One region of the Variovorax sp. 01T432 genome, then DNA from elsewhere that is predicted to be linked to it. Evidence: predicted binding sites of a transcription regulator. Region 1 holds the regulator's gene; the other holds the start of a gene.
What was found. The regulator sigma-54, encoded in region 1, starts transcription at its own class of promoters, with help from an activator protein. The targets are predictions, from matches to a motif close to TGGCANGNAANCTGCTTT.
Positions count from the first base shown of each region.

Region 2: AC1DNF_RS16970 (transglutaminase family protein) is a predicted target of sigma-54. The motif match lies at 10,904-10,921, and genes of this name have one in related genera.

Region 1 is NZ_JBFTPS010000070.1:3,335-19,050, reverse strand. Features, by position in the region: gene AC1DNF_RS31880 (THUMP domain-containing class I SAM-dependent RNA methyltransferase) at 1-757, opposite strand, end outside; gene AC1DNF_RS31875 (sensor histidine kinase) at 819-2,594, shown strand; gene AC1DNF_RS31870 (RNA polymerase factor sigma-54) at 2,619-4,208, opposite strand; gene lptB (LPS export ABC transporter ATP-binding protein) at 4,318-5,109, opposite strand; gene lptA (lipopolysaccharide transport periplasmic protein LptA) at 5,109-5,810, opposite strand; gene AC1DNF_RS31855 (thiol:disulfide interchange protein DsbA/DsbL) at 5,953-6,603, opposite strand; gene AC1DNF_RS31850 (SPOR domain-containing protein) at 6,689-7,414, opposite strand; gene argS (arginine--tRNA ligase) at 7,429-9,102, opposite strand; gene AC1DNF_RS31840 (PsiF family protein) at 9,236-9,556, shown strand; gene AC1DNF_RS31835 (ABC transporter ATP-binding protein) at 9,593-10,312, opposite strand; gene AC1DNF_RS31830 (ABC transporter ATP-binding protein) at 10,309-11,109, opposite strand; gene AC1DNF_RS31825 (branched-chain amino acid ABC transporter permease) at 11,106-11,969, opposite strand; gene AC1DNF_RS31820 (branched-chain amino acid ABC transporter permease) at 11,969-12,850, opposite strand; gene AC1DNF_RS31815 (ABC transporter substrate-binding protein) at 12,999-14,186, opposite strand; gene AC1DNF_RS31810 (spermidine synthase) at 14,420-15,716, opposite strand, start outside.
Region 2 is NZ_JBFTPS010000020.1:79,282-94,997, forward strand. Features, by position in the region: gene glpD (glycerol-3-phosphate dehydrogenase) at 1-52, opposite strand, end outside; gene AC1DNF_RS16925 (DeoR/GlpR family DNA-binding transcription regulator) at 164-925, shown strand; gene glpK (glycerol kinase GlpK) at 954-2,453, shown strand; partial or broken gene AC1DNF_RS16935 (calcium-binding protein) at 2,620-3,168, opposite strand; gene AC1DNF_RS16940 (calcium-binding protein) at 3,124-3,675, shown strand; gene AC1DNF_RS16945 (acyltransferase) at 3,804-4,433, opposite strand; gene AC1DNF_RS16950 (glycosyltransferase) at 4,485-5,753, opposite strand; gene AC1DNF_RS16955 (alpha-E domain-containing protein) at 5,840-6,796, opposite strand; gene AC1DNF_RS16960 (circularly permuted type 2 ATP-grasp protein) at 6,818-8,344, opposite strand; gene AC1DNF_RS16965 (DNA internalization-related competence protein ComEC/Rec2) at 8,400-10,793, opposite strand; gene AC1DNF_RS16970 (transglutaminase family protein) at 10,976-14,473, shown strand; gene AC1DNF_RS16975 (circularly permuted type 2 ATP-grasp protein) at 14,590-15,716, shown strand, end outside.

The sequences.
Region 1 (15,716 bases):
CCTTGAGCGCCGCCCACACGTGCGGCTGGAAGGGAAGCAGCTTCTCGAAGCCGAAGCGCCGCAACGATCCCGCCGCGATGCCGAGCGCGATCTGCGCGGCCTCGATAACGATGGTGCCGCTGCCGCAGCAGGGGTCGTACAACGGCTGGGTCGAGACCGCGCCGGTTTCCGGGTTCCACCAGCCGCTGGCGGCGAGCATGGCGGCGGCCAGGGTTTCCTTGAGTGGCGCATCGCCCTTGTCCTGCCGCCAGCCGCGCTTGAAGAGCGGCTCGCCGGAGGTGTCGATGTAGAGGGTGCACGCGTCGGTGGTCAGGTGCGCGAACACGCGGCTGTCGGGCCACTGGGTCTCGATGCTGGGGCGCACGCCGCCGGCCTTGGCGCGGAAGCGGTCGGCAATGGCGTCCTTGATGCGCAGGGTGGCGAAGTTGAGGCTCTGCAGCGGGCTGTGCTGCGCGGTGGTCTCGATCTTGAAGGTCTGCTTGGGCGTGAACCAGATCTCCCAGGCCACGCCGCTGGCGATGGCGTAGAGGTCGTGCTCGTTGCGATAGGGCGCATGGGCGAGTTCGATCAGCACGCGCTGCGAGAGCCGGCTGTGGAGGTTGAGCTTCATGGCGTCGCGCCAGTCGGCCTGCACGCGCACGCCGCCGCGCAAGGTCAGCAGGTCCTGGCCGGCGCGGCCGGTGAGGGCGTGCACTTCCTGCGCGAGGAAATCCTCGACACCGGCTGCACAGGGGAGGAATAGCGAGAGGTCGTTCACGCGACCATTGTCGCCGCTGGCCACCCCGAATGGACCCGGCTGCTCTATAGTGCATCCGCCGATGAGCCCACCACCCGCCCCTGCCCATCCTGAGCTGCTCGAGGCGGACGCGTTTGCCATCCGATGCGAGGTGCTTCGCCTGAGCGCCCAGCCGAGCGGCCCGGTGCTGTTGGTGCAGTTCCTGCTCGACTGCGGCGTGGCGGCGCTCTTTGCCTGGCAATACTCGGTCGCGCGCGCACTGGTCTGGATTGCGCTGATCGCCGTCAGCACGGCCTTGCGCGGCTTCTTTCCGCAGCGGCTGCCCGCGTCGCTCACGCCCGCCAATCTGCCGCCGGCGCTGCGCCTGCACACGGCGCGCATCGCAGTCCACGAGGCGGCGCACGGGCTGGCCGGGGTGCTGCTGTTCAACCCGGCCGACCCTACGGCGCAGTTGCTGCTGGGCGTGGTGATCATGGCAATGACGCTGTCCTCGGCGTTCTCGGTGTCCTACCACACGCCCGCGATGCAACTCGCCATCACGCTGCTGCTGGCGCCGATCATCGCGATGGGCATCATCCACGGCGCGCCGCCGATGGTGGCGCTGTCGGTGCTGGGGGTCGGGCTGCTCGCGATGGTGTGGAAACTGGTGGCGGAGCGTTCTCGCCAGTTGGAGGAGAACATCGGCCTGCGGCACAACGAGAGCACGCTGCGCGAGCAGGCGCTGGCCGGACTGCGCGAATCGCAGCAGGCGCAGGCCGACCGCCTGCGCTTCTTCTCGGCGGCCAACCATGACCTTCGCCAGCCGGTGATGGCGATGGGTCTCCAGGCCGAGGTGCTGCGCCACCAGTTGAACGCCGGCGAGGACATGGCGACGGTACAGCACACGGTCGCCTCGCTCTCGCGGGCGCAGCAGGCGCTCGAAGGGCTGACCAACCAGCTCCTGGAGATCGGGCGCATCGAGGCGGCGGCCGATCCCATCACGCCGGTCGCGGTGGCCCTGGGACCCTTGATGCACGAATTCGCGCGCCAGGGCGGCGGTGGCCGGGTGCGGGTGCGCTGCCCGGACGGCGCGGTGGCGTGGACCGACGCCGTGGCGCTGCGGCGCATTCTCGGCAACCTGATGGACAACGCGCTCAAGTTCACGCCGCGCGGCCGCGTGCTGCTGGCCTGTCGGCGCCGCAGCAACGGCTGGCGCGTGGAAGTGCGCGACGCGGGCATCGGCATCGCGCCGGACGCGCAGGAGCGCGTGTTCGGCGATTTCGAGCAGGTGGGCAACGTGGAGCGCAATCTGCAACGCGGCCACGGGCTGGGCCTCGCGATCGTGCGGCGCCTGGCGCAGCGGCTGGACGTGCAGGTGACGCTGCGTTCGAGGCTCGGACGGGGCTCGGTATTCGGATTCACGCTGCCGGCCGCGCCGGTGCATGCTGCCGTGCTGCCGGTGGCAGCCCCGGCGGGGGATGCGATGGATCACGCGACGCACGCATCACGACCGCTGCGCCCCGGGCTTGCCGTGCTGGTGGTGGAAGACAACGCGGTGGTGGCCGACAGCATCGCCGCGCTGCTGCGCCTGTGGAACGCGCGGCCGCGCGTGTACGGAAGCGCGGCCGAGGCACTCGCGCTGGCCGACCTGCACGCCATTGACTTCGCACTGTGCGACATCCGCCTGCCGGGCGCGCTCGACGGCATCGCACTGGCCCGCGAACTGCAGCGGCAAAGGCCGGAACTGGCGATCGCCCTGGTGTCGGCCGACATCGACGAAGCGACACGGCAGCTGGCCGAGGCGCGCGGCTGGCACGCGCTGCGCAAGCCCGTGCAGCCGGCCGCGCTGCGTGCGGTGTTGCAGCTGGCGCGCGTCTGACCGGCGGCTTGCGGCCGGACGCTCCTAGAGGGCCTTGCGCAGATTGGCTGGCGCGATGCGCAATGCTTCCCGGTACTTCGCCACTGTGCGGCGAGCGCATTCGATGCCTTGCTCCTTGAGCATCTCCGAGAGCTGGCTGTCGGACAGCGGCTTCTTGAGATCCTCGGCGCTCACGAACTGCTTGATCAAGGCGCGCACCGCGGTACTCGACGCGTTGCCGCCGGTCTCGGTGCCGAGCGCGGAGCCGAAGAAATACTTGAGTTCGACAGTGCCGTAGGGCGTCGCCATGTACTTGGCGGTGGTCACCCGGCTGATGGTCGACTCGTGAAGGCCCAGCTCGTCGGCGATCTCGCGCAGCACCAGCGGACGCATCGCCAGCTCGCCGTGCACGAAGAAGCTCTTCTGCCGCTCGACGATGGCGTTGGACACGCGCAGGATGGTGTCGAAGCGCTGCTGGATGTTCTTGATGAACCAGCGCGCCTCCTGCAGGCGCTGCGACAGCGCCTGGCTGCCCTCGCCCTTGTGCTGCCTGAGCGCGCCGGCATAGATGTCGTGCACGCGCAGGCGGGGCATCACCTCGGGATTGAGCATGACGCGGAACTTGGCGTTGGTGCCGTTGCCTACGCGCGTGACGATCACGTCCGGCACGACGACGTTGCGCTCGACATCCACGAAGCGGCGGCCCGGCTTGGGTTCGAGCCGGGCGATGAGTTGCAGGGCGGCGCGGACTTCTTCCTCGTTGCTGCGGGTGAGCGTGGCCAGGCGCTTGAAGTCGCGCCGGGCGAGCAGCTCCATCGGCTGTTTGCAGATCGCGAGGGCGGTCTTGCGCACCTGGGCCTCGTCGGGGCTTTCGCCCTCGTGGGCGAGGGCCCTCAGCTGGATGCTGAGGCACTCGCCGAGGTTGCGCGCGCCGACGCCGACCGGCTCCAGGCTTTGCAGCAAGCCGAGCGCGACCTGGAAGTGGTGCACCAGATCGTCGAACTGGTCGTTGTCGTCGCCCGCCAGGCCCGAGGCGAGGGCGGGCAGCGAGTCTTCGAGGTAGCCGTCGTCGTTGAGGGATTCGATCAGGAAGCGCAGGGCGGCGCGGTCGTTCTCGTTGAGGCGCAGGCCCAGCGCCTGGCGATGCAGGAAGGACTGCAGCGATTCCTGGCTGCGCGCGAGTTCGGTCGCATCGGTGCGCTCGTCGTCGCCGAGGTTGTTGGCACGCGCGGGAGCGTCGCCGCCCCATTCGGTATCGTCGGGCGCGAGGTCGATGGTGCCGTCGCCTTCCCAGTCGGGTTCGCCGTCGGCGGTATCGGTGGTGGAGGCGGCCTCGGTCTCGGCCGGGCTTGCGACAGCGGCCTCGGCCACGGAGGCCGACGGCCCGGCGCTGAATTCGCCCTCGCCCTCGGCCAGGCGGTCGTCATCGCGCACCGGCGCATCGGCCGACTCCAGGCCGAATTCCTCGCGCGTGGCTTCCTCGGCGGTGCGCTCGAGGAAGGGGTTGTCGTCGAGCATCTGCTCGACTTCCTGGCTCAATTCGAGCGTGGACAGCTGCAGCAGCCGGATCGACTGCTGAAGCTGCGGCGTCAGGGCGAGATGCTGCGATACGCGCAGCGAAAGACCTTGCTTCATGGCGCACGACAACAAGTGAGGCCGCCGCACACGGCCGCGCGATGCGGCCGGCCCGTCCCCGGCAGGGGGTCGGCGAGGCACGATGTGCGGAGCCTGGGGGTAAGCAACATTACATCCGGAAGTGTTCGCCCAGGTACACCCTTCGCACCTCGGCGTTGTCGACGATCTCCGAAGGCGTGCCTTGTGCCAGCACATGCCCGTCGCTGATGATGAATGCGTGATCGCAGATGCCCAGCGTTTCACGCACATTGTGGTCGGTGATGAGAACGCCGATGCCGCGTTCCTTCAGGAAACTGATGATCCGCTGGATCTCGATCACCGCGATCGGGTCGATGCCGGCGAAGGGCTCGTCGAGCAGGATGAAGCGCGGTTGTGTGGCGAGGGCGCGCGCGATCTCGACGCGCCGGCGCTCGCCACCCGACAGCGAGAGCGCGGACGAATCGCGCAGGTGATCGACACGCAGGTCGGTCAACAGTTCGGTGAGCCGCTCCTCGATCCGCTTGTTCGACAAGGAGACCGGCCGCCCCGAGCCATCGGGCTCGTACTGGAGCTCCAGCACGGCGCGCACGTTCTCCTCGACCGTGAGCTTGCGAAAGATCGAAGCTTCCTGCGGCAGGTAGCTCAGCCCCATGCGCGCGCGGCGATGGATGGGCATGTGCGCGATCGGCTCGCCGTCGATGGTGATCTCGCCCGCATCGGCCCGCACCAGCCCGACGATCATGTAGAAGGAGGTGGTCTTGCCCGCGCCGTTGGGGCCCAGCAGGCCGACCACTTCGCCCTTCTGCACGGCCAGCGAGACGTCCTTGACGACCGTGCGGCTGCCGTAGCTCTTCTTCAGGCCGCGCGCCTCCAGGCGGCTGCCCGCCGTGGCTGCATGGGGGTTCAGGCCGAGGGCTGCCATCACTTGCCTTGCTCGCCGCTGAGCGTGGTGCTCGGGCGCAGACCCGAACCGGCGGCGGGAAGGGTGGCGGGCGCGGCGGCCCGGGCAGGCGCCGGCGCCGCTGCCGGCGCCGCTGCCGGCGCCGCGGGCTTGGGCGTCAGGACGGCCCTCACCCGGCCGCTGGATTGCGTCGCGACGCCCGCGTTCGGCGGCAGCGAGGACCCGTTGACGCTGAAGGTGTCGTTGCTCTGGTCGTAGACGATCAGCGGTCCGCTGCTCTCGTCGTTGACAGTCGCGCCCAGCAGCCGGCGCATCACGGCGCGCCGGATGAATTTCACGTTGTCGGCGCGGCTGTCGTATTCGATCACTTCGGCTTCACCCTCGATCCATTCGTCGGGCCCGGCGTCGCGCTTCTGCTTGTAGTAGGCCAGCTTGCCCGGCGCCGCGGTGACGACGCCGTACTGGTAGCCATCCGGGTCCTGCCGCACGTCGATGCGCGCGCCGCGGATGGTGATCGTGCCCTTGGTCACCAGCACGTTGCCCGTGAAGACGCTGGTCTGCTTGAGATCGTCGTAGCGCATCGCGTCCGCATCGATGTTCATCGGCTTGGTACGGTCGGCCTTCTCCGCCTGGGCGAGCGGCGCGAAGCCAGCCAACCACAGGGTGAGGACAAAAGCACTAACCAGCTGGCTAAGGGAAAAGGATGAGGGTTGCGACTTCATAGAGGCACGAAACTTGCTGCGCGATTGTATGCGGCCGGGGGTCCCGGTTCGGCGCGGCCCGAATGAAAAAGCCCGCCGAAGCGGGCTCCATCGACTTTAGGGCATCCAGGCAGAGCATGGTTGCCCGTCCCGGCATAGGCCGTCAGCCCTTGCGCGCCTCGCCGATCAGGTAATCCGCGACCTTCAGCGCGCCCTCCATCGAGCCGGAGGTGTCGCCGTCCAGGTACCAGCGCCCGGCCACGCCGAAAGCCGGCACGCCGGCGACCGCGTAGTCGTTGGTGAGCTGGGTCGCGCGCTTGGCCTTGCCGACCACGGAGAAGGACTTGAACAGGTCGGCGAACTTCTTGGCATCCAGACCCGGCTGGTTCGCGGACCAGGCAAGAATCGCGTCGTCCCCGTTGATGTTCTGGCGCTTGTTGTGGATGGCGTCGAAGATCTTCAGTTGGAATTCGTCGACCTTGCCCAAGGCTTCCAGCGTGTAGTAGAGGCGCTGCTTGGCTTCGACGTCGTTGCCGACGAAGGGTACCGGCACGCGCTTGAACGCCACATGCGGCGGCAGCTGCTTGACCCAGGCTTCGAGCCGCGGCTCGAACGCGGCGCAATGCGGGCAGTTGTAAGAGAAGAATTCGAGCACCTCGACCTTGCCTGCGGGGGTGTCGATGGGCGCGGGTTTCTTCAGCGCGATGTACTCGGTGCCTTCCTTGGGCACGCGCGGCGATTGCGCATGCGTCGGGGCGGCCAGTGGAAGAAGGCCGAGCGTTGCCGCGGCCAGCGAAAAATCACGACGTTTCATAAGAAGAAGTCCTACAGTGTGGGCAGAAAGAGCCGGCCCCGCGGATCGAAGTTCCCGGTGAACAACAGTAACGGAGAATCAAGTCTCAGCGTTGAACACGGACCAGGGCCGATTCGAGGCCACCGCCGTCGAGCCGCTCCTTCAGCCGATCGGCTTCGTCCTTCTTGTTGAAAGGCCCCGCGCGCACGCGGTAGACAGTGCGCCCGGCCTGTTCGCGCTCCGTCACCTTCGCCTCCACGCCCATGAGCGACAGCTTGGCGCGCTGCGCCTCGGCGTCCTCGGGCGTGCGGAAGGCACCCGCCTGCACGAAATACACGAAGGGATCGGTGGCGGCGCTGACACCCGAGCTGGCGTTGGCGGTGGCCACGCTCGTGCCGCCGCCCGAGCGCGCTCTGGCGAGGTCGCCGATCGGATCGTTCGACGGCGGCAGCGCGTTCGCTTCGGCCGGAACCGGCGCCGTGCGCGCCGGGCGCGGCGCGGCGCTGGGTGCGACCACCACGGGCACCGGCCCGCTCGGAGGATGGAGGGGACCGACCGACGCGGGCTGCGGGGGCGCGGCGGATACCTCGGGCACGGCGGCCGTCGCCGGCCGCTGGGCGTTCGACTTGCCGGCGAGCGGCGCATTCGGGTCCCAGTCGCGGTTCTTGCGGGCTTCGGCTTCGTCCTGCTCGGCCCCGCCGCGCTGGGTCTTGGTCATGAACGGTATCGGCACTTTGGTTACATAAACCGCAATGCCGAGCGCCACGCCGAGGCCGAGCACCAAGCCGACGATGAGCCCGATGATGGTGTTGCCGCTTTGTCGTTGTTTCATGGAGAGAGTGGAATTCACATCTTGCGCGGCGCGCTGACGCCGAGAATTGCGAGGCCATTGTGCAGCACCTGCGCGGTGGCGGCGACCAGCGCCAGGCGGGCCAGCCTGACCGGCTCGTCGTCGACCAGGATACGCTCGGCGTCGTAATAGCTGTGGTAGCTCGCGGCCAGTTCGCGCAGGTAGAAGGTGACGTCGTGCGGCGCGAAATCCTTGGCTGCGGCACCGAGCATGTCCGGGTACTTCGCCAGCAGCAGCATGAGGGCCTGCGCCGCGGGGCTCTGCAACGGGGAAAGGTCGACTTGCGCTAGCGTGGCCGCATTGCCGCCCCACGCCGCCAGCACCGAGCAGATCCGCGCATGCGCGTACTGCACGTAGTAGACGGGGTTGTCGTTGTTCTGCGCCAGCGCGAGATCGATGTCGAAGGTGTATTCGGTGTCGGGCTTGCGGCTGAGCAGGAAGAAGCGAACCGCGTCGGTGCTGGTCCATTCGATGAGGTCGCGCAGCGTGACGTAGCTGCCGGCGCGCTTGCTGATCTTGACCTCTTCGCCGCCGCGCATCACGCGCACCATGGTGTGAAGCACGTAGTCCGGATAACCGGCCGGGATGCCGACGCCCGCCGCCTGCAGTCCGGCGCGCACGCGCGCGATGGTGCCGTGGTGGTCGGTGCCCTGTATGTTCACGACCCTGTGGAAGCCGCGCTCCCACTTGGCGATGTGATAAGCCACATCCGGCACGAAGTAAGTGTAGGTGCCGTCGCCCTTCCTCATGACGCGGTCCTTGTCGTCGCCGTAGTCGGTCGACTTGAGCCACAGCGCGCCGTCCTGCTCATAGGTCTTGCCGGCGTCGATGAGCTTCTGCACCGTGGCGGCGACCCGGCCGCTGGTGTAGAGGCTGGACTCGAGGTAGTAGTTGTCGAACCGGACCTGGAAGGCCTTCAGGTCCAGGTCCTGCTCATGCCGCAGGTAGGCGACAGCGAACTGGCGTATGCCGTCGATGTCTTCCACGTCGCCGCTCGCGGTGAATTCGCGGTCGTCTGAGCGCACGGTCTTCTTCGCCTTGAAGTCCGCGGCGATGTCGGCGATGTATTCGCCGTTGTAGGCCTGCTCGGGCCACTTGGCGTCGCCGGGCTTGAGGCCAATGGCGCGCAGCTGGGTGCTGGTGGCGAGGGTCTGGATCTGGACGCCCGCGTCGTTGTAGTAGAACTCGCGATAGACGCTGTCGCCCTGCGTGGCGAGCAGGTTGCAGATGGCGTCGCCGAGCGCGGCCTGGCGACCGTGGCCGACGTGCAGCGGGCCGGTGGGATTGGCAGAGACGAACTCGACCAGCACACGATCGCCGCGCTGGGGCTGCCGGCCGAAGTCCTCGCCCGCCGCCAGCACCTCGCGCACGACCTGCTGCTTGGCGGCGGTCTTCAGGCGGATGTTGAGGAAGCCGGGGCCGGCGATCTCGATGGCGTCGACCCATTGACCGAAAGCCGGCGTGGCGAGCAAGGTGGCGCGGAGCTCATCGGCCAGCTCGCGGGGCTTGCGCCCCAGCGGCTTGGCGAGCTGCATCGCCGCCGTGCTGGCGAAATCACCGTGCGCCGCGACCTTGGGGGATTCGAACGCGGCTTTGCTGCCCGCGCCGGGTGAGAGGGATTCGAGCGTGTTCGCGAGCGCCGCGAGCAGCTCCTGTTTGACCAATAGCATCGCGGGATTTTACCGGGGGCAAACCCCGCCCCCGCGCCGGCCGTCATCCGCCGGACGCCGACAGCCGTTAGTGGGGGCGACCCCGGTGGGCCGGGGCTGCCTTCCCACTCAATTCTCCGAGGACACACACATCATGAAGAAGCTCCTTTCCGCGATCGCCATGGGCGCCTGTCTCTCCTTCGGCGTCGCGTACGCGGCCGACCCGGCCCCCGCCGCCGCTGCCGCCGCCAAACCGGGCAGCAAGCTCGGCGCGTGCAGCAAGGAAGCCGCCGGCAAGGGTCTGAAGGGCGAGGAACGCAACAAGTACCTGTCGGACTGCAACAAGGGTCTTACCGCCGCCGCCGCGCCGGCCAAGCCGGTCAACAAGCTGGGCGCCTGCAGCAAGGAAGCCAAGGAAAAGGGACTCAAGGGCGAAGAGCGCAACAAGTACCTCTCGACCTGCAACAAGGCCTGAACGACTGAAGAAAAGCCCCGCATGCGGGGCTTCTTCTTATCCGCCCAGGTACGCGTCCTGCACCTTCGGGTTTCCGAGCAATTCGTGCCCGCTGCCCGACAGCACGATGCGCCCGGTTTCGATCACGTAGGCGCGGTCGGCGATCTTGAGCGCCTGGCGCACGTTCTGCTCGACCAGGAAGATGGTGAGCCCGTTCTTGTTGATCTCGCGCAGTGTGCGGAAGATGTCCTGCACGATGATCGGCGCCAGGCCCATCGAAGGTTCGTCGAGCAACAGCACGCGAGGCTTCGCCATCAACGCGCGGCCGATGGCGAGCATCTGCTGCTCGCCACCCGACAGGTTGCCGGCCAGGCCCTCGGACCGCTCCTTCAAGACCGGGAAGAGCGTGAAGATGCGGTCCAGGTCCTCGAGGCGCTGCGCCCTGCCGTCGCGCCGCGTGTAGGCGCCGAGTTCGAGGTTCTCGCGCACGCTGAGCGTCGTGAGCGTGGCGCGCCCTTCCGCCACCTGCACCAGGCCGGCCGCGACGATCTTGTGCGGCGACAGCGAAGTCAGGTCCTGGCCCTGCATCACGACGCGCCCCGCCGCCTTCCTGACCAGGCCCGACAAGGCCAGCAGCGTGGTGGACTTGCCCGCGCCGTTGGCGCCGACCAGCGTCGTGATCTGCCCCTCGTGCAGTTCGAAATCGATGCCCTTCACCGCTTCGATGTGGCCGTAGGCGACCTTCAGCCCCTCGACCTTCAGGAGTGGCGCGCTCATGACCTGGCCTCCCCGTGGCTCGTCGCCTCGTCTTCCTCGCGGCCCAGATAGGCCTCGATCACCTGCGGGTCGTTGCGGATCGCGTCCGGCCCGCCGCGCGCGATGATGCGGCCGAAGTTCAGCACGGCGATGTGCTCGCACAGGCCCATCACGAAACGCATGTCATGCTCGATCATGAAGACCGTGTAGCCCCGCGCGCTGATGTTGCGGATCTCGTGCATCAGGTCGGTCTTTTCGGTGCTGTTCATGCCCGCGACCGGCTCGTCGAGCAGCAGCAGCTTGGGTTCGGTCGCCAATGCGCGGGCGAGTTCGAGCTTGCGCTGCTCGCCGTACGAGAGCTTGTCCGCCGTGTCGGTGGCCTTGTGGTCCAGCTTGACCCAGGAAAGCAACTCGCGCGCGCGTTCCCGCGCGCGGCGCTCCTCGCTGCGGAACAGGCCCGATGAAGCAAGCAACCCGAAGGCACCGTAGCCCAGCTTCGCGTGCATGCCGACCATCACGTTCTCGATCAGCGACATTTCCTTGAAGACGCGGATGTTCTGAAAGGTGCGCGCGATGCCCGCGCGGGTGATCTCGTGCGGCTTCATGCCCGCGAGATCCTTGCCTTCGAATCGGATCGTCCCGCCCGTCACGGGCAGCAGCCCGGTGGTGAGATTGAAGACGGTGGTCTTGCCCGCGCCGTTGGGGCCGATCAGCCCGAAGATCCCGCCCTTCGGCACCTCCAGGTGGACTTCCTGCAGCACCCGCAGCCCACCGAAGTGGCGCGAAACGCCATCGAGCGTGAGAAGTCCGGCGCTCATGCGACTGCTCCCTTGCGCCCGAACCAGTGCCGTATGCGCGCCGGATCCCAGATTCCCTTGGGCAGGAACAGCACGATCAGCACGAGGATGATGCCGTTGAGCACCAGGCGGAAATCGCCGAACGCGCGCAGCGATTCGGGCAGCACGGTGAGGATCATGCCGCCGAGCACGGGGCCTGTGAGTCCGTTGATGCCGCCGAGCACGGCCATCGTCAGGATGTCGACGCCACGGTCGAAGCCGAACTCGTTCGGGCCGATGAAGAAGGTCAGGTGCGCATTGAGCGTGCCGGCCAGCCCCGCGATGGCGGCGCCGAGCACGAAGGCGAGCATCTTGTGCGCGGCGACGTCGATGCCCATCAACCCGGCTGCCGTTTCGTCTTCCTTGATGGCTTCGAAAGCGCGGCCGACTTTCGAGCGCCTCAAGCGCCACAAGGCCAACAGGACCAACACCAACGCCAGCACCACGTGCCACCACTGGGTCGAAGGCGGAATGCCGTTCAGGCCCAGCGCACCGCCGGTGAGCGATTCGGCATTGAGGATCGCGATGCGCACCACCTCGCCGAAGGCGAGCGTGGCCATGGCGAGGTACACGCCCGACAGCCGGAGCGTCGGCTTGCCGATGATGAAGGCCATCAGCGCGGGCGCCGCCATGCCGGCCGCGATGGCGACCGGAAATGGCACGCCCCAGCTCATCGTGAGGATGGCCGACGTGTAGGCCCCGATGCCCATGAATGCGGCATTGGCCATCGCCAGCATGCCGCATGACAGGGTGAGCCATATCGACAGCGCGAGCAGCGCATTGGTGCCCAGCGAGAGCACCAGGTTGCTGTAGACAGACCAGAAGTTGGCGAGCGCGTCCATCAGACTTTGCGCTCTTGCAAGGTGCCGAACAGACCCTTGGGCCGCACCAGCAGAACGAGGAAGAGCAGCCCGAACGCGACCGCGTCACGCATGGTCGAGCCGATGTAGGCGACCGACAGGACTTCCGCGAAACCGAGGAACAGGCCACCGATGAGCGCGCCGCGGATGTCGCCCATGCCCCCCAGGATGATGACCGCGATGCCCTTGTGCAGCATCGGCTGGCCCATGAGCGGAAACACCGCATTGGAATAGAGCCCGATGAGCACGCCCGCCAGCCCGCCCAATGCCGCCGCGGCGAAGGACGTCATGTAGAAGAGACCCTCGACGTTCACGCCCACCAGATAGGCCGCCTTGGGCGATTCGGCAATGGCGCGCAGCGCGCGCCCCAGCTGCGTGCGCTTCAGTGCCAGCAGCAGGACGGCCATCAGCGCGAAGGAGAGCAGGATGATGCCCAGTTCGAGCGCGGTCAGGTGGATGCCGCCGAGGCTCATCGACTGGTCGGAGATCACGCCTTGCGGGAAGCGGATGTTCTGTGCGCCGAAGATGCCCTGCACCCCGTTGTTCAGGATGATGGCCACGCCGATCGTGGCGATCATCGGTATGAGGTGCGGGGCGTTGCGCGCGCGCAGCGGCCTGAGCACCAGGTAGTCGATCAACAGACCGAGCCCGCCACAGAAGGCAAAGGCAAACAGCATGCCGGCCCAGAGCGGCAACGCGAACCGCGCCATGGCCTCGACCGCCGCGTAAGCGCCGACCATGAAGACCGCGCCGTGCGACAGGTTGATGACGCCGAGCACGCCGAAGATGAGCGTGAAGCCCAGCGCGAAGAGGGCATAGACGCACCCCAGCGAGAGGGCATTGACGAGTTGCTGTTCAAGCAAGGAAGACACCTCCGGCGCGCCACGACGGCGCACCGCAAAAGACAAACTGAAGCCGATCTCGCGGAGAGCACCCGGATGGCGCGCTCCTCCGACGAAGTGCGACGAGATGGCCAAGCCAGTCGCGCCCGCCTCGCCGGAGCCTGGGCAATTACTTCTCGATGACGAACTCGGTTCCCTTTGTCACGCTGACGATGGGAAGTTGCTGGGCGTCGTAGCCAGCCGGCTTGCCCGCCTTGTCGTTTGCACGACGGAACTGGAACGCACCGGTCGCACCGGTCCACTTGACGGCCGGCAGGGCGTCGCGGACAGCCGTGCGGTCCGCCGGCAGGTTGCCCGACAGCTTGACAGCCTTCAGCGCCTGCGCGGAGATGTACATGGCGTCGTAGGCCTGCGCGGCGAACTGGTCGGGCGCCGTCTTGTACTTTTGCTGGTAGGCCTTGATGAAGCGGGTGTTCTCCGGCGTCGCGTTGCTCGCCGACCATGGGCTGCCCACATACAGGTTGTCGGACTGGCCCTTGGCAAGATCGAACACCTTGACCGAATTCATGCCGTTGCCACCGATGAACGGCACGTTGAGGCCGAGCTGGCGGGCCTGCACCATGATGGGCGCGCCTTCGGCGAGCAGGGCCGACAGCACGATGGCATCGGCGCCGCTGGCCTTGATCTTCGTGAGCTGGGCCTTGAAATCGACATCGCCCTTGGCGAAGGTCTCGGTGGTGGTCACCGGGATCTTCAGGTCTTCGAGCGCCTTCTTGAAGTTGTCATAGCCGCTCTTGGTGAACACGTCGTCGTTGCCGTAGAGGACCGCGACCTTCTTGATGCCCGCCTTCTTCACGGCCACCTTGATGGTTTCGGGAAGCACGTCGGCTTCGGTGACGGAATTGCGGAAGACGTAGTCGCCGATGGACGTGATGCCGTCCGCGGTGTTGGACGTGCCGAACGCCACCGTCTTGGCGGCCTGCGCGATCGGGTCGCCCGCCTGCGCGGAGTTCGACAGCGTGGGGCCGAAAACCATCAGCACCTGGTCCTGGAAGATCAGCTTCTTGAAGACGTTGATGGCCTCTTCCTTCTTGCCCTGCTCGTCGGCGACGACCAGCTGGATCTTGTTGCCGTTGATGCCGCCCGCGGCATTGATCTCGTCGGCGGCCAGTTCGAAGCCGTTGCGGATGGCAACGCCGTACTGCGCGGCGCCGCCCGACAGGGCTTCGGCAACACCGATCTTCAGATCGGCGGCGTGGGCGCTGCCGCTGAAGGAAGCGAAAGCGCCGAAGAAGGCGATGGCGCCAACCGCAAGAGACGTTCTGTTACCTGGAAATCGATGCATGAAGACTTTCATTTTTCTGGATCCTGCGTTTGGTTCGCACGGACAAAATTGTATTACTCGACATTTCCACACCAGGCAAGAACACCCGGGGGGGTCGGGATTCTCGCCGCTCGGCACGCGGCGCGCATCCTCGGGTGTGAATTGATCTTCGCGCCTGCTCGTGTGTGTCGTCAATTCGAAGTGGCGCATTGGCCAGCGGGAGCGGCACATTGGCCAGTGCCAGAGCTTCAGTGTTCTTCCCGACGCTACTTCAGCACGCCGAAGAGGTTGTTGAAGTCATCGGTCCAGGCGCGCAGGCCGGGGATCGGCGTGATCGCCGAGCTCGCCGCGGCAAGGGTGCCCCGGGTCAGCGCCTGGGGATCGCGCGCGACCAGGACCCAGTCGGTGCTGCGCAGCCCTTCCTGCGGCGGTTCGTCGTGCACCAGTACCGCGTGCAGGCCCTTCGCCAGCGCGATCTTCCCGACCACGGGCGCGAGCGCGAGGAAGCGGTTGGTCACATGGAAGGCGATGATGCCGTCCGGCCGCATGTGCCGCAGATAGACATCCATGGCCTCGGAGGTAATCAGGTGGATCGGCACCGAATCGCCCGAGAACGCATCGACGGCCAGCACATCGAAGGCCTGCGGGCTCTCGCGCTCCAGTGCCAGCCGGGCGTCGCCGAGCACGCGGTCGATGTGGGCGCGGCTATCGGCGAGAAAGCTGAACTCGGTGTCGGCGAGCTCGAAGACCTGGGGATTGATCTCGTAGACCCGGTAGACGTCGCCCGCCCTGCCGTAGGTGGCCAGCGTGCCCGCCCCCAGCCCGATGAGCCCGACGTGCCGCGCCGCCTGTGGCGCGGCGGCGATGGTCCGGCCGATGCCCGAACTCGGCCCGTAGTAGGCGGTGGGCTCGCGTCGGCGCTCGCGCGCCAGGTACTGCTCGCCGTGCTTGACCGAGCCGTGGTACATCTGCCGCACCCTGTCGCGCACCGCATCGCCGTCCGAATCGAGCGTGATCAGCGTGCCGTAGAAGTTGCGCTCCATGCGCCGCGCGCCGGAGGTGTCACCCTCGACCTGAAGCGCAAGGAACCAGGCACAGCAGGCCGCCAGCGCCAGCGACGCCACCATGCCCAGGCGCCGGCTTCGCCACAGCAGGGCGGCGAGCAGCGCGCACAGGACCAGGCCCAGACCCAGCTCGTAGTACGCCGGCAGGACGTGCGGCGCGACCAGCCCCACGCTCACGCCGCCGATCGCCCCGCCCAGCGAGAGCATGAGATAGAAGCGCGTGAGGTACGCGCCGGCGGGCCGCAAGCTGGCCATCTCGCCGTGCAGGAACATGCACAACGCGAACAGCCCGACGATGTAGATCGGCAGCGCGGTCTTGACGTTGGAGCCCAGGCTGTCCTGCAGCCCGAAGGCGCACAGGGCCAGCATCACGGCGGCGAACGGGAGGAACACCACGCGGCGGTACCACCGGTCGCTCTCGAAGCACAGGACGAAAGTCAGCAGGTAGACCGAGAGCGGCAGCACCCACAGGAAGGGAATGGCCGCGACGTTCTGCGTG
Region 2 (15,716 bases), on a different contig from region 1:
GAGTGTGATCTTGTTCACGAAGCAAAGGGTTTACGCTTTCGTATCTTTTCATTCTGGTTCCTTATTGCGCGATTTTCTTCGGCGTTTTCCCTTAAGTCCATTCGTTTGCTTTCGTTCTAAAGTGACACGCCCGCGCTTCTTCCCTCCCTCCGCTGACCTTCCCGTGAACTCCAATCCGCGCCAGCTCAAGTTGCTCAACACCGTCCAGGCCCGTGGTTCGATCACGGTCGAGCAACTCGCCGAGATGCTGGGCGTGACGCTGCAGACCGTGCGGCGCGACGTGCAGCGCCTGGCCGACGAAGGTCTGCTGACGCGCTTTCACGGCGGCGTGCGCGTGCCGAGTTCGACCACGGAGAACATCGCCTATCGTCAGCGCGAGACATTGCATGCCGAAGGCAAGGCGCGCATCGCGCGCGCCGTGGCCGCGCGGGTGCCGAACGACTGCTCGCTGATCCTGAACATCGGCACGACCACCGAGGCGATCGCGAAGGCGCTGCTGCATCACACGGGCTTGCGCGTGATCACCAACAACCTCAACGTCGCGACCATCATGAGCGACAACCCGGCCTGCGAAGTGATCGTGGCGGGCGGCACGGTGCGGCTGCGCGATCGCGCCATCGTGGGCGAGGCGACGGTCGACTTCATCCGCCAGTTCAAGGTCGACATCGCGCTCATCGGCGTGTCGAGCATCGAGGCCGACGGCACGCTGCGCGACTTCGACTTGCGCGAAGTGAAGGTGGCGCAGACCATCATCGCGCAGGCGCGCGAGGTCTGGCTGGCGGCCGATGCGAGCAAGTTCAACCGGCCTGCGATGATCGAGCTGGCCAAGCTCTCGCAGATCGACCGCCTGTTCACCGACGCGCAGCCGCCGGCGCCCTTCCCCGAGCTGCTGGAGCGCGCGCAGGTGCGCCTGGAAATCGCGTGACTGGTGCCCCGACTGCCATAGGAAGAACATGACAACGCCCTACTTGCTCGCCCTCGACCAGGGCACGTCGAGCTCCCGCAGCATCGTCTTCGACGGCGGCGGCCGCATCGTCGCCATGGCCCAGCAGGAGCTCACGCAGATCTATCCGCAGCCCGGCTGGGTCGAGCACGACCCGATGGAGATCTGGACCAGCCAGTTGCACACCGCGCGCGAAGCGCTCGCCAAGGCCGGGCTCGAAGCCGGGGACATCCACGCGCTAGGCATCACCAACCAGCGCGAGACCACGGTGCTGTGGAACCGCAAGACCGGCGAGCCGGTGCACCACGCCATCGTCTGGCAGGACCGGCGCGCCGAGCCCCTGTGCGCACGGCTGCGCGACGAGGGCATGGCCGACACCATCCGCGAGAAGACCGGGCTCGTCATCGACGCCTACTTCTCCGGCACCAAGCTGCGCTGGCTGCTCGACAACGTGCCGGGCGCGCGCGCCGCCGCCGGGCGCGGCGAACTCGCCTTCGGCACCGTCGACAGCTGGCTCATCTGGCAGCTGACGCGCGGGAAGGTGCACGCGACGGACGTGAGCAACGCGTCGCGCACCATGCTCTTCAACGTCCGCACCAACCAGTGGGACGCCGACCTGCTGAAGGCACTGGACATCCCGGAGTCGCTGATGCCGCAGGTCAAGCCCTCGAGCGCGCACTTCGCCGACACGGACGAGCGCTTTCTCGACGCGAGCCTGTTCATCGGCGGCGTCGCCGGCGACCAGCAGAGCGCCCTCTTCGGCCAGGCCTGCTTCGATGCCGGCATGGCCAAGAACACCTACGGCACCGGCTGCTTCCTGCTGATGCACACCGGCGGCGCCTTCCAGCCTTCGACCAACGGCCTGCTGGTGACGAGTGCCGCGCAGACCAGTCATCAGCCGCAATACGCGATGGAAGGCAGCGTCTTCGTCGGCGGCGCCGTGGTGCAGTGGCTGCGCGACGGCCTCAAGGCCATCCCGGGCAGCGCCCAGGTGCAGGCGCTGGCCGAGAGCGTGCCGGATGCGGGCGGCGTGATGATGGTGCCGGCCTTCACCGGGCTCGGCGCGCCCTACTGGAACGCCGAGGCGCGCGGCATCATCACCGGCCTCACGCGCGGCACCACCGTCGCTCACATCGCGCGCGCCGCGCTGGAGAGCATCGCGTACCAGAGCGCGGCCTTGCTGCAGGCGATGAGCCGCGACGCCGTGGCCGCGGGCGGCACGCCGGTGGCGGAGCTGCGGGTGGATGGCGGCGCGAGCGTCAACGACCTGCTGATGCAGTTCCAGGCCGACCTGCTGGGGATACCGGTGGTGCGGCCGGAAGTGACGGAAACCACGGCCCTGGGCGCGGCGTACCTGGCGGGGCTGTCGACCGGGGTGTACAGCGACGTGGCGCAGTTGTCGAAGCTCTGGCGCGTGGAGCGGCGCTTTCTGCCGACCTTGAGCCGCGGGAAGGCGAAGGATGCGATGGAGCGGTGGGAGCTGGCGGTGCGCAGGGCGACGCTGGTTTGAGGGGCGTCGCGTCTGCGCGCGGGGGTGTCAGTGCCAGTTCCGCGAGGACGGGCGCCAGGCTGTCCTGATAATTCGCCGGCAGGCTCGTCTGTCCGGCTGCCGGCGGTGCGAACCCCGCCATGGCTTGCACGAGGTTCTGCACCTGACTGTCGAGCAGCACCCTCCCGTCGCTTGTCTTGAATTGCTCGATGCGGTACGCGGTGCCCGAATACCAATCGCCAAGGATGAGCTTGTCGTCGGTACCGATGATGCTCACTTCCAGGTTGCTGCCCGTTTGTCGGAACCAGAGTTGTTCGGTTGAGACATCGCTGCCGAATACCGCCGCGTCGGTGTTGCCGCTCGTGGCGTCGCAGTCCAGGACGGTGTCGCGGTCGCTTCCACGCCCGAATACATAGCGATCGTTGCCGACCCCGCCGTACAGGCTGTCATTGTCCGCCCCGCCGCTGAGGGTGTCGTTGCCCAGGCCGCCGGTCAGGGAGTCGTTGCCCGCACCACCGTCCAGCGTGTCGTTGCCAATGTCGCCACTCAATGAATCGTTGCCTACCCCGCCATTGAGCGTGTCGTTGCCGGCTTCACCGAAGAGATAGTCAACCCCCGCGCCGCCGTCCAGCCTGTCGTCTCCTGCGCGGCCGTACACGGAGTCGTTGCCGTCCAGGGCGCTGATGGTGTGTTGGGAAACAGCTTCAATGCCGGGACAGGGAACGATGTTGTCGATGGGGGCGCCGGCAACGACTTCTTGTCTGGCGGCAACGGGAACGACACGCTATGGGGCGGTACTGGTGCCGACTCGCTGTCTGGCGACGTGGGCGACGACACCTTGGACGGTGGCGCGGGCAATGATTCCCTGACCGGGGGATTGGGCAACGACATCTACCTGTTCGGCAAGGGCGACGGCCAGGACACCATCGTCTCGAGCAGCGACACCACGGCAGGCCGGATCAACACGCTTCGGTTCAAGGCCAGCGTTGCCGCCAGCGACGTGAGGCTGTCGACTTCGGGCACGTCGCTGGTGATCAAGCTCAACGGCACCACGGATCAGATCACGGTGCAGGACTTCCTCTACCAGGACAACCCGGCCAACAACTACAACCCGCTGCAGCAGATCCAGTTCGCCGATGGCACGGCCTGGAGCCTGGCCACCCTCCAGGCCAAGGTGCTTGCGGGCTCAAATTTGGCAGAGACGATCAATGGCACGTTCACCGCTGACACCGCCCTCCGCTGACGCGGCTCTACCTTGCATTTTCTGCATCGACGCCTCCCTGAAACCTTTTGTGTCGAAGCTCGAAGATATCCGTCAAGGGCTCGAATTCCGGAACTTGAGATCCGAAACTCTTTGCAACACTCCTCCCTCTACAGTCGCTCCGTGCTCCAGGTCGTCCCCGTCTTGATCACCTTGGCCGGAATGCCCGCCGCCACGCAGTTGGGCGGAATGCTTCGCGCGACGACGGCCATGGTGGCCACCACCACGTCGTCGCCGATCTCCGCGCCCTTGGTGACCGACACGCCGCGTCCGAGCCACACGCGGTCGCCGATGTGGACGTTCATATCCTTGTTGATCCTCGCGCCCGAGGCATCCAGGATCGAGTGGCTGTCGGTGGTGCGCACGTCGATGGCGGACGAGAAAAGGCAGCCCGCGCCGATGCGCACGCGCGTGCCCCAATGGGCAATGATCGATGCCTCGTTGATCACGCTGCCGGCCCCGATGTCGATCTGGTTGCCGTCGCCGAAGAGTTCGAGCTTCCCACCCAGCACCAGGCAGTTCTCACCGATCGTGAGGACGTTGTCGGACCCGTGGATCTCGATGCCCATGTTGCGCAGCCTGACGGAAGCGTGCATGGTCACCCGGTTGTTCCTGCCGTCGACCACGATGCGGGTCTTCAGGCGGTCCCGGCTCACTTCGACCGTGTTGCCCGGGGCGACGCGCAAGCTGTTGGAGGGGTGGCGGCTTTTCAGGAGCTGTTTGAGCTTGTGCAGATTCATGCTTGCCTGGGATGTTGAGGGAAAGGCCGATGGGTCTCGCGGCAGGAAGTATCACAGAGCGAGCGCCAGATCGGTCGTCTCTTCAGCCATCAGCGCCCGCCCCCAGGCCGCCCTCCGCGCCTCCCACCCCACCTTCGCATAGCCCGTGGCGATGGCTTCGGCCCTGGCCGCCAGGCCGCCCGCGTGCAGGAGGCGGTCCAGGCAGCTCTCCACGGTGGCGCCATCGCGTCCCCACACGATGCCGGCGCCTCGCCGCGCCACGCATTGCGAGATCGCCTCCTTCTCGACGTCCATCGGCAGCATCAGTTGCGGCTTGCCGGCCAGGAGACTGGCACAGACGAAGGTGCTCGGCCCATAGCTCACGACGGCGTCCGCCTGCGGCAGCAGCAGATCGAGCGCCAGGGCGCAAGGGACGATGCGCACGCTCGACGCGTGGAAGCGCGAAAGCACCTCGGCCGACGCATGCGGCCACGCGCACAGCGTGTCCAGGTCGCGGCGCGCAAGGGCGTCGAGCAACTGGATGCCCCCCGGCATGGCACGCATGCAGACCAGCACGCGCTTGCGCTGCGCGCGGGCCTCGAGCCACTCCGCGCGCAGAACGTGCGGCGGCGCGCCCAGCGGGCCGACCTTCCACTGCATGACGCGCGGGCCGTAGGGGTCCGTCTCGGCCACGCCATCGAACACCTTCCGCGGGTAGTCGAAGAAGCTCTCCGCCGAGACGTCGGTACGGCCCGCGCACAGGCGGGCGGCATGGCGGATGTTCTGGTTCAGCGTGGCAAGACGGGTGTCGTTGCGGCGCTCAGCCTGAACCCCGCCGTAGCCCGCCTCGAAATCCGGGCATTCGGGCGGCGGCGCGTCGAAGCCGTTGGTGAGCTGGAAGGTCCGCAGGCCCATCAGCTGCGCCGCCAGTTGCGCGGTGGGCGCGCTGTCGATCACGACGCCGCGGGGATCGACGCGCTCGAACAAGCGCATCCAGGCGCGCACGGCGATCGCCAGTTCGACGACGTTGCCGAAGCCGTGGCCCAGCAGCACATCGGCAAAGGAGCGGGCGCCAAAGCCCGTCATCGCGCGGGCCGCCGCATTCGTGGGCGCCTCGACGCAGGCATCCGAAGGCGCCAGGAAGGCGGCCTTCTTCCGCAGGCATGCCGAGGGCAATGCCCATACGGGCTGGCCGCCCTCCTGCTCGACGAGGCCGGCGACGGCCTGCAGCCTCGACACATGCCCGTAGTTGCGGCCGTATTCCCACGCGAGAAGCACACGCGGCCCCGGCCCGTGCGCGAAATGATCGGCCGTCCTGTCGGCCGCATTCATCGCCTGCATGCGATGCTCCCTGATCTGTTGATTTGCGCGCGACTCTACACACGCGGACCAGGAAAGTCAGTCGCCCGGAAGTACTAGAACGCCCCTCAGTGCGCAGGCACCAGGAAGTCCTGGCTGATGCGCCAGCCCAGTTCGTTCACGCGGTCGAGAAACTGCGTCAGGTAGGCATGCAGCCCGGTCGCCAGGATCTCGTCGACCCGCGCGTACTGCAGGTCGGCCAGCAGCTTGCCCGCGCGGCGCTGCGTCTCGGCGCTCTGCTCGTTCTTCACCTTCTCGAGGTTGCTCACGACTTCGATCATGCAGGCATGCAATGAGCGCGGCATGTCGGGCCGCAGCATCAGCAGCTCGGCCACGCGCTCGGGCTTGATCACGTCGCGGTACACCTTGCGGTAGACCTCGAAGGCCGAGACGCTGCGCAGGATGGCGCTCCAGTGATAGAAGTCGTATTCCTGGTCTTCCTCGGTGGCCGTGCCGAAGAACTCGCTGTTGAGCGCATGGAACTTCACGTCGACCAGGCGCGCCGTGTTGTCGGCGCGCTCGAGGAAGGTGCCAAGGCGCGAGAAGAAGAAAGCCTCGTCCTGCAGCATGGTGCCCAGCGTCACGCCACGCGAGAGGTGCGAGCGGAACTTGACCCATTCGAAGAACTGACCCGGGTCGCGCTCGAAATCGCCCGCGCGCAGCATGCGATTGACCTCCAGCCAGGTGGTGTTCTGCGTCTCCCAGGCCTCGGTGGTCAGCGCGCCGCGCACGGCCCGCGCGTTCTCGCGCGCGGCCCGCAGGCAGGAGAGGATGGACGAAGGATTCGACTCGTCCTTCACCATGAACTCCATCACCTCCTTCGGGTTGATGTGCTCGTGCTTCTCGCTGTAGAGCGGCAGCAGTTCGCTGATCGACAGCAGGCCCTGCCAGCCGTACTTGGCGACCTCGGCCGACTGCGGCAGCAGCGAGGTCTGGTAGTTGACGTCGAGCATGCGCGCAGTGTTCTCGGCACGCTCGGTGTAGCGCGACATCCAGTAGAGGTGATCGGCGGTGCGTGACAGCATGATGTGATGAACCCTCTCTGATCAGGTCGGCTTGGTGGGCGTCGGCAGGGGGGTCTGCATCTGCGATTGCGACTGGACCGCCGAGCGCGGTCTGCCGCTGCGGTCGGCCTCGAGGATCCAGGTGTCCTTGGTGCCGCCGCCCTGCGACGAATTGACGACCAGCGAGCCCTCCTTGAGCGCCACGCGCGTCAGTCCGCCGGGCACCATCTGCACCGTCTTGCCCGAGAGCACGAAGGGCCGCAGGTCGATGTGGCGCGGCGCGATGCCGGCGTCGACGAAGGTCGGCGAAGTGGAAAGGCTCAGCGTCGGCTGGGCGATGTAGCCGTCGGGCTTGGCGATCACGGCCTTCTTGAAGTCCTCGATCTCGGCCTGCGTCGCGGCCGGGCCGATGAGCATGCCGTAGCCGCCCGCCCCGTGCACTTCCTTGACGACCAGGTCCTTCATGTTGGCGAGCGTGTAGGCCAGTTCGTCCTTGTTGCGGCACATGTAGGTGGGCACGTTCTTCAGGATCGGCTTCTCGCCGAGGTAGAACTCGATCATCTTCGGCACGTAGGGGTAGATGGACTTGTCGTCCGCCACGCCGGTGCCCACCGCGTTGCAGATCACGACATTGCCTTCGCGGTAGGCGCGCATCAGGCCGGCGGCGCCCAGGGTCGAGGTCGGGCGGAACACCTCGGGGTCGAGGAAGTCGTCGTCCACGCGGCGGTAGATCACGTCGACCCGGCGCGGGCCGCGCGTGGTGCGCATGTAGACGAAGTCGTCCTTGACGAAGAGGTCCTGCCCCTCGACCAGTTCCACGCCCATCTGCTGCGCGAGGAAGGCATGCTCGAAGTAGGCGCTGTTGTACATGCCGGGCGTCAGCACCACCACCGTGGGCTCGGCCGTGGCCGGCGGCGCCGAGGCGCGCAGGGTTTCCAGCAGCAGGTCGGGATAGTGCGCGACCGGCGCGATGCGGTTCTGGCTGAAGAGATCGGGGAAGAGCCGCATCATCATCTTGCGGTTCTCCAGCATGTAGCTCACGCCGCTGGGCACGCGCAGGTTGTCCTCCAGCACGTAGTACTCGCCGTTGCCCTGGGCATCGGGGGCGCGCACGATGTCGATGCCGGAGATGTGCGAGTAGATGTCGTTGGGAACCTTCACGCCCGCCATCTCGGGGCGGTACTGCGCGTTGTTCAGGACCTGCTCGGCCGGCACCACGCCGGCCTTGATGATTTCCTGGCCGTGGTAGACGTCGTGGATGAAGCGGTTGAGCGCGGTCACGCGCTGCACCAGGCCTTTTTCCATCGAGGCCCATTCGTGGGCCGGAATGATGCGCGGCAGCAGGTCGAAGGGGATCAGCCGCTCGGTGCCCGAGCCGTCCTCGTCCTTCGCGCCGTACACCGCGAAGGTGATGCCGACCCGGCGGAAGATCATTTCCGCCTCCTCGCGCCGCGAACGCATCACCTCCGCGGGCTGCTTCGCCAGCCATTGGTCGTAGCGCTTGTAGTGGCTGCGGACCGGCGCGCCGTGGTAGGGCAGCTGCTCGTACATCTCGTCGAATTTGTGCATGGGACGACCAATCTCCTTGCGCATAGCTTAGCAAGTTCAAGGCCACTCACCCGCCTCAAGGCGCGCGATGATGCCAGTAGCGTGCGCGGCGCTCGCGCTCGCAGCGCACCCGGGCGGGCGCCGTGCTCGACCAGTGGGCCGCGCCGCAGCGGGCGCTTTCCACCACGTGTACGCCGCGCGCGAGGTAGCGATCCGTCACCGTCGGCGCGGGATGGCCGAAGCGATTGCGGTAGCCGGCCTGAACCAGCGCCACGCGCGGCCGCACCGCATCGAGCAGCGCCGGGCTCGACGAGGTCTTGCTCCCGTGGTGCGGCACCAGCAGCAGGTCCGCGCGCAGGGCGGGCGTGCGGGCCACCAGCGCGGCCTCCTGCAGGTATTCGATGTCGCCGGCCAGGATGGCGCTCGCGCGGCCGCTGGCGATGCGCAGCACGCAGGACACGGCGTTGGGCCGGGTGAAGGCGCTGTAGTCGGCCTCGGCCGGATGCAGGACTTCGAAGCGCACGCCGTCCCATTCCCATTGCTGGCCGGCCTCGCAACGCCTGGCCGGGCGCAGGGCCTGCAGCGCATGCCCGGGCTCGATGGAGCTCAGCAGTCTCGCCCGCGGCTGCATCGCGAGCACGGCGGGTGCCCCGCCGGTGTGGTCGCTGTCGCGGTGGCTCAGCACGAGGGTGTCGAGGTCTTCGTCCAGGGCGCGCAGCAGCGGCACGAGCACGCGGTGGCCGGCGTCGCTTTTCAGACTGTAGCGCGGGCCGCTGTCGTAGAGGAGGCTGTGGGTGGCGGTGCGCACCAGCACGGCATTGCCCTGCCCGACGTCGGCCGCGAGCAGCTCGAACTCGCCGGCCGGCGGGCGTGGCGCCTGCCAGAGGAGCACCGGCAGCAGCAAGGGAAGGCCGAGGGCGCGCATCGAGCCGGGCAGGCGCATCGACAGCAGCACGCCGCCGGCCACGCCCGCCGCCGCCGCCCAGAGGGCCGGCGCGGGCATCGAGACCGTGGCGAAGGGCAGCGCGGCCAGCCACTGCAGCAGCACGGCCAGCGCCTGCACCGCCCAGGCGGCCGCATCCCATGAAATCGGGAGCACGACGCCGAGCATGGCCAGCGGCGTGAGGACGAGCGTGACCCAGGGGATGGCGACGGCATTGGCCGCCAGGCCGACCGCCGAGACCTGCTGGAACAGCAGCAGGCCGAGCGGCGTGAGCGCGAGCGTCACGACCCACTGCTCGCGCCACGCCTGGCCCAGGCGGGTCCGCAGCCGCATCGCGGGGGCATCGGGCGCCATGGAGCCGGCCGCGAAGAGCACGCCGACGGCCACGAAGCTGAGCCAGAAGCCGGGCTGCATCAGCGCCCACGGGTCCAGCGCCACCACCACCGCGCAGGCGCACAGCCAGATGGGAGGCCAGGGCCAGCGCCGTCCCGACAGGCGCAGCAGGCCCACTGTGGCCAGCATCCAGACCGTGCGCTGCGCGGGCACGCCCCAGCCGCTGAAGAGCGCATAGAGCGCCGCGAGCAGCAGGCCGCCGGCGAGCGCGGCATGCGGCGCCGGCCAGATCAGCATCAGCCGTCCGCCGCGGCGCCAGAGCGCCCCCACGAGCAGTGCCGCCGCCCAGGCGAACATCGTGACGTGCAGGCCCGAGATCGACATCAGGTGCGCGACGCCGGTGGCGCGGAAGACGTCCCAGTCGGCGCGCTCGATCGCGTTCTGGTCGCCCGCCACCAGCGCGGCGATCACGCCGGCCCGCGCACGGTCGGCCACGCGGGCCAGCACCGCATCGCGCACCTTTTCGCGTGCCTGCTCGATGGGGTGCAGCCAGGTGTCGCCGATGCGCTCGGCACGCGCGTCGCGGGCACCGGCGCGCACGTAGCCGATGGCTTGCACGCCCAGCTCCCACCAGCGCAGTTCCTGGTCGAAGCCGTAGGGGTTGAGGTTTCCATGCGGCGCCTTCAGGCGCACCGTGAGGCGCCAGCGCTCCCCCGCATGCACGGGCGAGGGGGCATCGGCCGGGCCGGACGGCAAGGCCTCCTCCGGCAAGCGGCCCCAGAGGCCGGTGTTGTCGGCATACCAGCCCAGCGAGATGCGCGCGGGCACGACCGGCGCGCCGCCTTCGTTCGCATCGGCCCAGCGCGCCGACTCGGGCTCGAACAGGAATCGCACGGCCCCGGCGCCGCGCTGCGGCATCTGCGAGACCACGCCCACTACCTCCAGGTCGCGGCCTTCGAGCGCGGGCGACAGCGCGCCCTGCGCGTACACCGATGCGCGCCATCCCACGGATCCCGCGCCGGCCAGGGCACCCAGCAGCAAGGCTATCGGCCAGGGCACTCGCAGCACGCGCCGCGACACGCGCGACAGCAGCCATCCGGCCAAGGCCGCGAGCACCAGCGCGGCATAGACGCCGCGGCCCCACAACACGGCCTGCTGCAACTGCAGCGCCGCGCCCAGCACCGAGCCCGCCATGAAGGCAAAGACCCCGTAGCCATGCGCCTGCGCGCGCGCCTCTTCCCCGCCCGACATCGCCGGGTCAACATCCCACTGCATGCTGCAATTCACTCCCTGGCGCTGTTCTGTGGCGCGCTAATTGCTTGCTCTGTGGGCTAGTATGCGTCCCACCCGAGGCAACCTCGATGCTCTGAGAAAAAATGTCCATCCACGCCGCGCTCCACCACGTCACCCACTACAAGTACGACCGTCCGGTGCAATTGGGCCCTCAGGTGATCCGCCTGCGTCCGGCGCCGCACTGCCGCAGCAACGTCATCTCGTATTCGCTGCGGATCGAGCCCGAGCAGCACTTCATCAACTGGCAGCAGGACCCCTTCGCGAACTACCTCGCGCGGCTGGTATTCCCCGAGAAGACACGCGAGTTCAAGGTCACGGTCGACCTCGTGGTCGAGATGGCGGTCTACAACCCCTTCGACTTCTTCCTAGAGCCGCAGGCCGAGAACTTCCCCTTCAAGTACAGCGAGTCGCAGGCCCAGGAACTCGCGCCGTACCTCGTGGCCGACGAAGTCACGCCGCTGGTGCGGGCCTACCTCGACAAGATCGACCGCAAGAAGCAGCGCACCATCGACTTCCTGGTGGGCCTCAACCAGCAGGTGCAGAAGGACGTCGACTACCTCATCCGCATGGAGCCAGGCGTGCAGACGCCGGAGGAGACCCTCGCCAACGGCAGCGGCTCCTGCCGCGACTCCGGCTGGCTGCTGGTGCAGCTGCTGCGCCACGTCGGACTGGCGGCGCGCTTCGTCTCGGGCTACCTGATCCAGCTCACGCCCGACGTGAAGGCGCTCGACGGCCCGAGCGGCACCACCGTCGATTTCACCGACCTGCACGCCTGGTGCGAGGTCTACCTGCCCGGCGCGGGCTGGATCGGACTCGACGCCACCTCCGGCCTGATGGCCGGCGAAGGTCACATCCCGCTCGCCTGCACGCCCACGCCCTCCAGCGCGGCGCCGATCGAAGGCGCGGTCGACGATGCCGAGGTCGAGTTCAGCCATGAGATGAAGGTCACGCGCATCCACGAATCGCCGCGCGTGACCAAGCCCTACACCGAGGAGCAATGGGCCGCCGTGCTGGCGCTCGGCGATGCGGTCGATACGCGCCTGAAGGCCGGCGACGTGCGCCTCACGATGGGCGGCGAGCCGACCTATGTGGCCACCAGCGACCGCGATGCGCCCGAATGGAACACCGATGCGCTCGGCCCCACCAAACGCGGCTACGCGACCGAGCTCGTGCATCGGCTGCGCGCCGAGTACGGCGAAGGCGGCTTCCTGCATTTCGGGCAGGGCAAGTGGTATCCGGGCGAGCAGCTGCCGCGCTGGGCGCTGTCGATCTTCTGGCGCGCCGACGGCCAGACCCTGTGGCAGGACCCCGCCCTCTTCGCCGACGAGCGCGCGCCGACCCACTACACCAGCGAGGACGCGCGCCGCTTCACCACGGTGCTGGCGCACAACCTGGGCCTGACCGAGCGCTACGTGCAGCCCGGCTACGAGGACGTCTATTACTACCTCTGGCGCGAACGGCGGCTGCCGGTCAATGTCGACCCCTTCGATTCGAAGCTCGACGACGAGATGGAACGCGTGCGCCTGCGCCGCGTCTTCACGCAGAAGCTCGACGCCGTGATCGGCTACATGCTGCCGATCGAAGCCTCGAACGCCGACAAGGACGCGCCGCCGCTCGAAGGCCCCGGCTGGAAGACCGGCCCCTGGTTCCTGCGCGATGACCGCATGTACCTGATTCCCGGCGATTCGCCGATGGGCTACCGCCTGCCTCTGGATTCGCAGCCTTGGGCCAGCAAGGGCGACTACCCCTATCTCATCGAACGCGACCCGACCGCGCCGCGCGCCGCCCTGCCGAGCGCGGCGGCCTTCAGCGCGCGCTATGCCGGCGCCCCCGGGGGCGAGCCCGATGCCGACCGCGGCGCCGTGCCCTATGCCTTCGGCTCGCCGCAGCCCTCGGCCGCCGCCCTTCGCATGCAGGCGGCGGGCGGCGCGGGCGACGCGAGCAGCGATGCGCCTCGCGACCCCACCACGCCGCGCCAGCCGCGCCGCGGCGAGTCGGCCCACTGGGTGACGCGCACGGCCCTCTGCGTGGAGGTGCGCGACCCGCGCCGCGCCAACGGCCCTGCGGCCGAGAAGCTCGGCGACGCCTCGGGCGTGCTCTACGTCTTCATGCCCCCGCTCGCGCGCCTGGAGGACTACCTGGACCTCGTCGCGGCGGTCGAGGCCACCGCGCGCCAGCTCGGCATGCGGATCATGATGGAAGGCTATCCGCCACCGCGCGACCCGCGCCTCAAGCTGCTGCAGGTCACGCCCGACCCGGGTGTGATCGAGGTCAACATCCATCCCGCCAGCAACTGGCGCGAACTGGTCGCGCACACCGAATTCCTCTACGACGCGGCCTTCGAGACCCGCCTGTCGGCCGAAAAGTTCATGACCGACGGCCGCCACACGGGCACCGGCGGGGGCAATCACTTCGTGCTGGGCGGCGCCGTGCCGGCGGACAGCCCCTTCCTGCGCCGGCCCGAACTGCTGGCGAGCCTGCTGCTCTACTGGCACAACCATCCGTCGCTGAGCTACCTCTTCTCGGGCATGTTCATCGGCCCGACCAGCCAGGCGCCGCGCGTCGACGAGGCACGCAACGACCAGCTCTACGAGCTGGAGATCGCCCTCAAGGAAATCGCGCGCAACCGCGAGATCCATGGGCAGAACATGCCCGCCTGGCTGGTGGACCGCACGCTGCGCAACATCCTGGTCGACGTCACCGGAAACACGCACCGCAGCGAGTTCTGCATCGACAAGCTCTACTCGCCCGATTCCAGCACCGGACGCCTGGGCCTGCTGGAACTGCGCGCCTTCGAGATGCCGCCGCACGCGCGCATGAGCATCGCGCAGCAGCTGCTGCTGCGCGCCTTCATCGCCCGCTTCTGGGACGCGCCCTACCTGGCGCCCGCGACGCGCTGGGGCACCGAGCTGCACGACCGCTTCCTGCTGCCGACCTTCGTGAAGATGGACTTCGACGACGTCATCTCCGAGATGCGTCAGGCCGGCTTCGCCTTCGACCCGAACTGGTTCGCGCCGCACCTGGAGTTCCGCTTCCCGCTGGTCGGCCAGGTGCAGGCGATGGGCGTGGAGCTGACGCTGCGCAACGCGCTCGAACCCTGGCACGTGATGGGCGAGGAAGGCTCGGCCGGCGGCACGGTGCGCTATGTCGATTCGTCGCTGGAGCGCATCGAGGTGCGGGTGACCGGCCTGAACGAGAGCCGCCACGTGGTCACCGTCAACGGCAAGGCGCTGCCGCTGCAGCCCACCGGCACCGCCGGCGAATTCGTCGCCGGCGTGCGCTACAAGGCCTGGAACCCGCCCTCGGCGCTGCACCCCAGCATCGGCGCGCACGCGCCGCTGACCTTCGACCTGGTCGACACCTGGATGAAGCGTTCGCTGGGCGGCTGCCAGTATTTCGTCGCGCATCCGGGCGGGCGCAACTACGACAGCTTCCCGGTGAATGCCTACGAAGCCGAGAGCCGGCGCCATTCGCGCTTCACGCGCATGGGCCACACGCCGGGCCTGATGAGCACGCCGCCGGCGACCATCGAATTGGCGGGCAGCCGCGAGTTCCCGTTCACGCTGGACCTGCGACGCTGAAAGGGGCTGCCCCCCGGCTTTTCACTTCGCTTCGCGGCGTCCGATCCGCCACCCCCCCGAGGGGGCGGCGCGGCCGCATTCCATGCGCGTGACGGGGGTGTGACAATCGGCGCACCGTGGACTCACTGAACGAATCACTCTTCGACGCACAGGCATTGGAAGCACCGGCCGTGCTCGCCTCGGCGCTCGCGCCCGCGGCTGCGCCCGGACACTTCGACGAGTTGCGCGGCGCCGTGATGGCGCCGAGCGCGCCGGGTGCCGCGCGCCAGGGCGCGCCCTCGCAGCCGGCGCCGCTGTACGACGCCGCGTCCACCCCGCCGCCCCCCCAGGCGCAGGCCGCCGACGACGGCGCCTCGCGCGAACGCCCGCCGCTGGCCGGGCCCTGGGCCGGTTTCTTCGAACACCTGGGCGCCGGCGGCTTCGACGACCTGCCCCGGCGCGCCATCAGCCTGGCGCGGCAGATCCGCGACAACGGCGTCACCTACAACGTCTATGCCGACGCCGACGGCCCGCAACGGCCCTGGTCGCTCGACCTCTTTCCCCTGATCGTCTCGCCCGAGAGCTGGGCACAGATCGAGACCGGCGTGCAGCAGCGCGTGCGCGTGCTCGACCGCGTGGTGGCCGACGTCTACGGCCCGCAGCAGCTGCTGGCCGAAGGCCTGCTGCCGCCCGCGCTGGTGCAGGGCCATCCGGGCTACCTGCGCGCCATGCACGGCGTCAAGCCGCCGGGCGACACCTGGCTGCACATCGCGGCCTTCGATCTCGCGCGCGGGCCGGACGGCAACTGGTGGGTGGTCTCGCAGCGCACGCAGGCGCCTTCGGGCCTGGGCTACCTGCTGGAAAACCGCCTCGCCATCGCACGCCAGTTCCCGCAGGCCTTCGAGGCGCTGCGCGTGCAGCGCCTCGCCGCCACCTACAGCGCGATGATGGAAGGCCTGCAGCGGATGTGCCCGGCCGGCCAGCCGCCGCACATCGCCCTGCTCACGCCCGGCCCCTACAACGAAACCTACTTCGAGCACGCCTACCTGGCGCGCTACCTGGGCATCACGCTGGTCGAGGGCAGCGATCTCACGGTGCGCGACCAGCGCCTCTACCTGAAGACGCTGCAGGGCCTGCGGCCGGTGCACGGGCTGATCAAGCGGCTCGACGACCAGTTCCTCGACCCGCTGGAACTGCGCCCCGACTCCACCCTCGGCGTGCCGGGGCTGCTGCAGGCGATCCGCGCGGGCAACGTGCTGGTGGC